Regions from separate parts of the Streptomyces sp. NPDC001513 genome, predicted to be linked through region 2. Evidence: riboswitches for the same ligand, from Rfam matches in the RefSeq annotation. Region 2 holds a riboswitch; the other holds the start of a gene.
The links. Region 2 has a riboswitch for cobalamin ahead of ACFYZ4_RS04655 (DUF4430 domain-containing protein). Riboswitches for the same ligand answer to the same signal wherever they lie in the genome.

Region 1: another riboswitch for cobalamin. It lies ahead of ACFYZ4_RS32205 (hypothetical protein); the one in region 2 lies ahead of ACFYZ4_RS04655 (DUF4430 domain-containing protein).

Annotation. Positions count from the first base shown of each region.
Region 1 covers NZ_JBIAVU010000016.1:214,338-218,742, reverse strand. Annotated here, with positions in the region: gene ACFYZ4_RS32210 (nucleotide disphospho-sugar-binding domain-containing protein) at 1-1,014, shown strand, start outside; gene ACFYZ4_RS32205 (hypothetical protein) at 1,104-2,513, opposite strand; cobalamin riboswitch at 2,624-2,757, opposite strand; cobalamin riboswitch at 2,826-2,963, shown strand; gene ACFYZ4_RS32200 (prenyltransferase/squalene oxidase repeat-containing protein) at 3,073-4,405, shown strand, end outside.
Region 2 covers NZ_JBIAVU010000002.1:208,958-213,362, reverse strand. Annotated here, with positions in the region: gene aceB (malate synthase A) at 1-1,284, shown strand, start outside; gene ACFYZ4_RS04660 (3-hydroxybutyryl-CoA dehydrogenase) at 1,281-2,168, shown strand; gene ACFYZ4_RS04655 (DUF4430 domain-containing protein) at 2,276-2,764, opposite strand; cobalamin riboswitch at 2,910-3,053, opposite strand; gene ACFYZ4_RS04650 (SRPBCC family protein) at 3,240-3,695, shown strand; gene ACFYZ4_RS04645 (alpha/beta hydrolase) at 3,758-4,405, opposite strand, start outside.

The DNA.
Region 1 (4,405 bases), on a different contig from region 2:
TCGACCCCGCTCGACCAGCTGCGGCAGACCGGCATCCCCACCGTCGAGATCGGCGACGGCTCGACGCTGACGGAGGCCTTCCGGCGCGCCTCGGACGACACCGAGCCGCAGTTCCTCACGGAAGGCAGGAGCCCGGAGGACATCCAGCGGCGGGCCACAGTCGGTTTCGCGGAACACAGCCGGGTCACCATCGACGGCCTGCTCGCGCTCGCCACCGCCTGGCAGCCGGACCTCATCGTCCACGACTCCTTCCAGGCCGCCGCACCCCTGGTCTCGGCGGCCCTCGGCATACCCGCCGTGGTGCACAACTTCGGCGTGCTGTCCGGGCTCGGCATGGTCGGCCGGCTCGCCGGCGTCCTGGTGGACGAGTACCGGACCCGTGAGCTCGAAGGCCCGGCGACCCGTACCGTCGTCGACGTCGTACCCGCTTCCCTCGGCGGGGACGGCACGGGCCTGCGCGTCCGCTACGTGCCGTACAACGGCGGCGGCACGGTGCCCGGCGATCTCGTGGCCCGGGGCTCCCGGCCCCGGATCGCCGTCACCCTCGGTACGGTGGTGACCACCTTCGCGGGCGTCGACCCGATCAGCCGGGTGATCGCCGAAGCCGCCTCCGTCGACGCCGAGTTCCTGCTCGCCGTGGGCGACACCGACCTGAGCCCGCTCGGCACCCTCCCCGCCAATGTCCGCCCCCTGCCCTGGGTGCCGCTGGCCCAGCTGCTGGACTCCGCCGACGCGGTCGTGCACCACGGCGGCTCCGGCACGATGCTCACCGCCGCCGCCCGGGGCGTCCCCCAGCTGATCCTCCCGCAGGGCGCCGACCACTTCATCAACGTCGACGCCGCGACGGGCCTGGGCTTCGCCCTGCGCGCGAGCGGCGACAGCGTGGACGCCGACCTGCTCGGCCGGCTCCTCACCGACGACGACCTGCGCAAGGCCGCCGCCACCACCCAGGCCGAGATATCCGCGCTGCCCTCCCCCGCCGACCTGGTCGCCTCCTTCGAAGCCCTCGCCTAGCAGCGCTCTCCGGCGGCCTTCCCCGCGGCCTTGCGGGCCGACTGACGCCGGGTGCGTGGCTCCGTACGGGGCCACGCACCCGGGAGGGGTCAGGCGCCCCAGCGCAGGGCGATGGTGTCGCCCACGTTGATCACCTTGTTGCGGACGGCGCCGGCGAAGGCGGAGCCGTCGACGCTGACCTTCCAGGTGTTGGAGCCGCTGTTGGCCTTGCCGTTGACGGCGGTGATCGTGCCGGTGCCCGACGAGGGGGTCACGCTGGTGACGCAGCCGGCCGGGGTGGCCGCGGTGGTGGCCGCGTTCAGGACGTCCCCGAGGGTGGTGGTCGTACCGGTCGGGGTGAAGGCCACGGAGCAGACCTTCAGGCCGCCGGCGCCGTCGTCGACGGTGAGGGCCAGCTTGGTGGCCGTACCGGCGGTGAAGGTGGACTGGGCGACCCACTGCGGGGCGCCGGGGGTCACCGGGACCGGCGGGGCGGCGGTGAAGCCGCCCCCGGCGACGGCGCGCAGGGAGTCGATGGAGGAGTAGGGGGACGGGGTGGTGTCGGCCGGCTTGTACTTGAAGCCGCCCCCCGGGTTGTACTGGTTGGCGAGCAGGAAGTCGATCGGGGTCTTGTTGGAGGCGGTGAGGAAGTCACCGGTCTGCGGGTTGATGCCGCAGGCGTTGAGCCCGGCGACGCCCCAGCCGTTGGAGCTGGTGTTGACGCCGTACATGGAGTTGAAGGCGCCGGTGGTGGCGAGCCTGCCCTTGAGGAAGTTCTTCGCCTGGACCACGTCGGCGTCGGTGTTGGGGACGCCCGAGACGCAGAGGGCCGCCATCGCCGCACCGGTCATGTCGACGTCGCCCGCGGCGGCCAGGGCCGTGGGGTTGCCCTCGGCCTTGCTGAAGGTCCAGCCGCCGTCGTTGTGCTGGTTGGCGCGGATGCGGGTGACGATCGAGTCGGTCAGCGCCTGCGGGATCCGGGTGCCGCCCGCCTGGGTCTTGGCGCCGCCGAGCGAAAGGGCCGCGAAGACGGTGCCGTTGAAGTTGCCGGACGGTCCGAAGTAGCCCGCCTCGGCGGTCTGCCAGTAGGAGTAGACGTTCGCTATGAGGTTTCTCGAGTCCGAGACGCGCGCCGGGTCGACGCCCGCCGCGTACGCGTTCAGCGTGCCGCGCTCGTAGTCGGTGACGACCGGGGTGGCGGACGGCCAGCCGGACGTGGCGATCAGGTTGCGGTAGACGGTTCGGGCGTTCTTCGTCGTGTCACCGCCCGGGGCGACGTCGACGACCGCCGTACCGGCCGCGGCGAAGGCGCTGAACGCCCACTCGTTGGACAGACCCGCGCCGGCGTACGAACCATCGGCCGCCTGCAGGGACTTGAGGTAGGCGACGCCGTTGGTCTTGGACGTGGCGATCTGCGCGGGCGTCGAGGTCGCGAAGGCGGGCAGCGCGGTGAGGGCGAAGGCGCCGAACGCGGCGGGCACCGCGAGCGCGAGACGGCGGGAGGTACGGGGACGGGACATGGCCTGCTCCTGGAATCGGCGGACGCCGGCCGGTCCCTGCTCCGTCCCGGCCCGTTGGGACGCGGGCGGACATGGCGGAGGCCGCCGTCCGGAACGCGTGGTACGGCTTCTCGGTGCTGCGTTTGCCGCGTGGGCATTCGGGCTCGGGAACGGCCCCCGCCGTCCCACACCGCTGCGCGTCAGCCCCGGATTCTCACCAGGTTCCCCCATGTGGCAGCCCTGGACGCTACCCGAGTGATCAGGGGTCCGCCAGCCGTCCCAACAGGGATGCGAACGACGGGATGCGGTGAGACACACGCCACCTTGACGCCCTGCCTCGGCCCGTGTTGCACTCCGCTGACAAGAACTCAGCACCAGGGGAAGCCGGTCGAAGTCCGGCGCTGACCCGCAACCGTAGGCCCGGCACCCGCCGGGCGAGTCGGAACACCTGGTGTGCAGTCATCTGTACGGAGAACGCCGTCGCGGACTACGGCGTGGTCGTCACCGCTCCCCGCGGGCCCAGCCGTGCCGGGGGGCGCATCGCCACGCACGCAGCCGCCCGGCAGAGACGAGGGCCGCGGTGGGGACCGAACAGCGGGACGAACGGCGTACGCACACCAGACGGCGGCTGCTGTCCCTGGCGACCGCGGCGTTCCTGACCCTCGGTGCGGGGGTGGCGTTCCTCACGGCGCCCACCTCGGCGAACGCCGACCCCATCGAGCAGTGCACGGCGACCACCGGCGCGGTCGTGGCCGTCGACTTCGGTCCCTTCGGCGGCAAGGTCGAGCGGGGCTGCGACACCACCCTCACGACGGGCTACGAGCTGCTGCACACGGCCGGGTTCACCACGGTCGGCACCCAGCACGACGGTGACGCCTTCATCTGCCGCCTCGGGTTCGGCACCTTCAACTCCGGGACGGAGTACCCCACTCCGGACAAGGAGGACTGCGTCCTCACCCCGAAGGCCACCGCCTACTGGTCGTACTGGCACGCCTCGCCCGGCGACCAGAAGTGGACCTACAGCTCCCTCGGCGCGAAGTCCCGCGCGCCGAAGCCCGGTGACGTGGACGCCTGGGTGTTCGGCGGGACCGATGTCGGCGGCACCTCCGGCAAGCCCACCTTCTCCCCCGACGACGTGCGGGCCGGCGGCGGGGGCCCCAAGCCGGACCCCACCGGCCCGAAGCCGCCGGACGTACCGCCGGGCGCGGTCGATCTCCCCGCCGCCACCCGCTGGCTGACCGGGAAGCTGATCGAAGGCGAGCGCGTCCTCAAGGCGGACTCCACCGATACGGACTACCCGGCGACCACCGAGGTGATCTACGCCCTGGCCGCGGTCGACCCGAAGAGTCCGGCCGCGCAGAAGGCCGCCGCCTTCCTCGCCACCCCCGCGCACACGGAGGCGTACGCGTACCCGGCCGGCAAGGACCAGGCCCCGGACGCCACCGCCGCGGCCCGGCTCGCGCTCGTCGCCGAGGCCACCGGCAAGGACCCCCGCGCCTTCGGCGGGCGCGACCTGCTCGGCGACCTCGTGAAGTACGTCTGCACCAGCGGCGTCGAAGCCCCCGAGCCGGTCCCCGGCTGCATGACCAAGGGCGACTTCCGCACCCCCTACCAGGCCGAGGGCCAGGCCCTGGCCGTGATCGCCCTGGTGAACGGCGGTGTCACACCGCCCGCCGACGCCGTGGCCCGGATGACCGCGTTCCAGTGCGAGGACGGCGGATTCAGCAGCATGCTGCTCCGCGCCGGCGACTGGTGCGACAGCGAGGCGGGCGCCACCGGGCTGATGACCCTGGCCCTCAAGCGGGCCGGCGGTCACGACCCCGTCGTGGAGAAGGGCCGCGCGTACCTGAAGAAGGCTCAGGCCCCGACCGGGTCGCTGCCCGCCGCCTCGTACACGACGGTCGGCAGCGCCT
Region 2 (4,405 bases):
GCCCTCAACTCCGGGGCGAAGGTGTGGATGGCCGACTTCGAGGACGCCACCGCGCCCACCTGGGACAACGTCATCGGCGGCCAGCTGAACCTGCTCGACGCCATCGAGCGGCGCATCGACTTCACCACCCCGGAGGGCAAGGAGTACCGCCTCGGGACGGAGCTCGCGACCATCATGGTGCGCCCGCGCGGCTGGCACCTCACCGAGGAGCACCTGGAGGTCGACGGCCGGCCCGTGTCCGCCTCGCTCGTGGACTTCGGCCTGTACTTCTTCCACTGCGCGCAGCGCCAGATCGACGCCGGCCACGGCCCGTACTTCTACCTCCCCAAGCTGGAGAACCGGTACGAGGCCCGGCTCTGGAACGACATCTTCCTGTTCGCCCAGGATCTGTTGGGCATCCCGCGGGGCACGGTCCGGGCGACCGTCCTGATCGAGACGATCACCGCCGCGTTCGAGATGGAGGAGATCCTCCACGAGCTGCGCGCACACAGCGCCGGACTGAACGCGGGCCGCTGGGACTACCTCTTCAGCCTGATCAAGACCTTCGGCCACCGCACCGACTTCCAGCTCCCGGACCGGGCCAAGGTCACCATGACCGCCCCCTTCATGCGGGCGTACACCGAACTGCTCGTCCGTACCTGCCACAAGCGGGGCGCCCACGCCATCGGCGGCATGGCCGCCCACGTGCCGAGCAAGGACGCCGAGGCCAACACGGCCGCCCTCGCCAAGGTCCGGCTCGACAAGGAGCGCGAGGCCGAGGACGGCTTCGACGGCTCCTGGGTCGCCCACCCCGGACTCGTCCCCGTCTGCCGTGAGGTCTTCGACGGGGTGCTGGGGGAGCGGCCGAACCAGCTGGAGCGGACGCGCGAGGACGTCGAGGTCGCCGCCGCCGACCTGCTGTCGGTCCGCCGGATCGCCGCTCCGCCGAGCTCCGAAGGCATCCGCTCCAACGTGGCCGTGGCCCTGCGCTACTTCGACGCCTGGCTGCGCGGCAGCGGCGCCGTCGCCCTGAACGGCCTGATGGAGGACGCCGCCACCGCCGAGATCGCGCGCGTGCAGATCTGGCAGTGGCTCCGCCACGACCGCGTCGACCGGCGCACCCTCACCGACCTCCTCGACGCCGAGTGCGCCGCCCTGGAGGCCGAGGACCCGCAGGCCCTGGTCCTCGAAGCCCGCGAGGTCTTCGTCGACACCGCGCTGTCGGTGCAGCTGCCCGCCTTCTTCACCCCCGAGGCCTACACCCGTCACCTGGTCCGCACCACCGCCGCGCAGGTGACCGCGTGAGCGCCCCGGCACAGCAGTCGGCCCGCCTCCTGCGCGTCGGAGTCGTCGGCGGCGGACAGATGGGAGCCGGCATCGCCGAGGTCTGCGCCCGCGCCGGCCTCGACACCGTCGTGGCCGAGGCCGATGCCACCGCGGCCCGCGCCGCCCGCGAGCGGGTGGCCGTCTCCCTCGAACGCGCCGTCCAGCGCGGCAGGCTGGACCGGTTCACCGCCGAGGACGCACTGGCCCGGCTGGTGTTCACCGGAGACCTGGACGACCTCGCCGACCGGCAGCTGGTCATCGAGGCCGTCACCGAGAACCCCGAGGCCAAGACCGAGATCTTCACCGCCCTCGACAAGATCGTCGAGGACCCCGAAGCCATCCTCGCGACCAATACCTCCGCCATCCCGATCATGCGGCTGGGCATGGCCACCGGCCGCGCCGACCGGGTCGTGGGACTCCACTTCTTCAACCCCGTCCCCGTCCTGCCCCTGGTCGAGGTGGTCTCCTCCCTCCACACGTCGGCGGACACCCTGGCCGCGGTCGAGTCCTTCGCCCGGGAATCCCTGGGCAAGACCACCGTCCGCTCTCAGGACCGGGCCGGCTTCGTCGTCAACGCCCTGCTCGTCCCGTACCTGCTCGCCGCCATCCGGATGGCCGAATCCGGGTTCGCGAGCGCCGCCGACGTGGACGCGGGCATGGAGCTCGGGTGCGCCCACCCGATGGGCCCGCTCAAGCTCGCCGACCTGATCGGCCTGGACACCGTCGCGGCCATCGCGGAATCCCTGTACGCCGAGTTCAAGGAGCCGCTCTACGCCCCGCCCCCGCTGCTCCAGCGGATGGTCCAGGCGGGGCTGCTGGGCCGCAAGAGCGGCCGCGGGTTCCACACGTACGACCGGGGCTGATGAGGGACCCGGTGGTGCCGCTGCGGGGTTGAGGGACCCCCGGCGGCACGGACAAGGAGCGCGGAGCGGCCCGGTGAGCCGCTCCGCGCTCCTGTCGTGGGGCTCCGTCAGAAGGAGGTCCAGGTGAAGGCCACCTTGTCGCCGGCCTTCAGCTTGAACTGGCAGCCGCCGACCGGGGTCGGGGTGCCGTTGACCGATATGCTCCAGTAGGCCGAGCCGCCGCCGCTGACGTTCTTGATGGAGTCCACGGAGAAGTCGTCGAAGGACGCGTACCAGGTGCCGTCCCAGCCGAAGTAGTTCCGGCGCGCGGCGTCGTCGAGCGCGGCCGTCGGGGTGGGCACGGCCGTCGGGTTCGCGGCCCCGTTGGTGCCGTCGCACTTGTGCGTGCCACCGGTCGCCGTGGTGACGTCGTGCCCCTTGGTGTTGACCTTCCCCTTGAACAGCAGCCCGTCGGGGCCCTGCACGGTGAGGGACACGTTGACCGCTCTGTTCGTGTTCGGGGCGGCCTTGGCGTGCGCGACGGCCGGCGCCGTGGCGAGGGCGAGACCGAGGGCCGCCGTGGTGATCAGGGCGCGGCGGGCGAGAGTCTGGCGCATGAAGTGCCTTCCTGGCGTGCATCGGGGTCGTGCGCCGCGGCCCCGATCGCCTCGGGCACACCGCGCCCCCGGGCCCGGGGAAGCGGACACAGGTGATCGGTGAGCCTGGGGCTCAGGGCTTCGTGCTGCAGACCGTGACAGTGAGAAGCCGTACGCACCGCACGCTGGGTGGTCCGACTCACGGCGCGGAGGCGCCGCTCACGGTTGCAGGTCAGCGCCGGAATCACACCGGCTTTCCCCAGTCGCGCAGGCATTCAGTTGGACGTCAGGCATGTACCTGACCAGAGGCATCGTAGGGGCAGCCGTCCCCGTCCCACCAGCACTCACCGGTACTCGTCGGCACCGCACCCGCACGCATCGGCACCCCGCCCGTACGCACGGACGCCCCGCGGCCCCGCCGACCGACCCGGTCGGCGCGCGCGAAGGAGGGCGTTCTGGGATGGTGGATCACACGAAGCCACACCGAGGAGCCGACATGTCCGGACAGTTCGAGGCGAGCGTCGAGATCGACCGGCCGGTCGAGGAGGTCTTCGCCTACCTCGCCGACGGGCGCAACGACCCCGATTTCAGCCCGCGCGTCCAGCAGATCACCAGGATCCCGGAGGGCCCCACGGCCCTCGGCACGGTCTTCCGCAGCACCGTCAAGGACGCCGGGATGAAGACCGCCCGCGAGTTCCGCATCGACGGCTTCGACCCACCGCGCCTGATCCGCTGGACGGAGCAGAGCAAGAACCTCGTCACCGCGGAGGGCGGCTACGACCTCGAAGCCCTCCCGGACGGCCGCACCCGGGTCCGGATCTTCAACACCCTGCACGGCCACGGCATCGGCAAGCTGCTCGTGGGACTCGCGGCGGGCGCCGCACGCAAGGACGCCCCCGACTTCGGCCGCCGTATCAAGGCGGCCGCGGAGGCGTCCCCCACGAACCGGTAGCCGTCCGCCGAGCCGTCTGCCGCCGGTCTCAGGCCGGGCGTCGGGCAGCTGTCAGGCCGGTGTCAGAACCGTCCGGGCCCGGACGGGATCGGCAGCGGCTTCGACGGGGCCAGGGACCCGCGCTGCTGCGCACCGCTCGGCGGGTTCTGGCAGGTCACGTCCTCGGCGGGCAGCTTGCCCGTGGTCAGGTACGCGTGGACCGGCGCGTTGGCGCAGGAGGTGGGGTCGGCGAGGTACACGCCGTGGCCCTCACCGCCGGCCGCCAGCACCATCCGCGAGCCCTTGAGCGCGCGGTGCAGGCCCTGGCCGCTGACGAGCGGGGTCTGTGAGTCCCACTCGTTCTGCACGGTCAGCACGTTCGCCTTCTTGTTCATGGGCGTGGCCGCCTCGATCGGCCGGTCCCAGAAGGCGCACGGCTTGATGTTGGACGCGAAGTCCCCGTACAGCGGGTACCGGGCCTTGTCCTTCGCCGCGTCCCGCTCGTACTGCTCGGTGTAGCGCGGCCAGCTGCCCGTGTCCCCGCACACCACGGCCCAGAACACGGCGGTGCCGTTGTCCGAGGCGGGCTCGGCCGCCTCGCCGCCGGTCAGCAGCCGCTTCAGCTTCGTCAGGGTCATGCCCTCGGGCAGCGGCCTGCCCTCGGACGCGGCCTTCAGGGCGGCGATCAGGGGAGTGGCCTGCGCCGGGTAGAAGAACACCCCGCGCGCGGC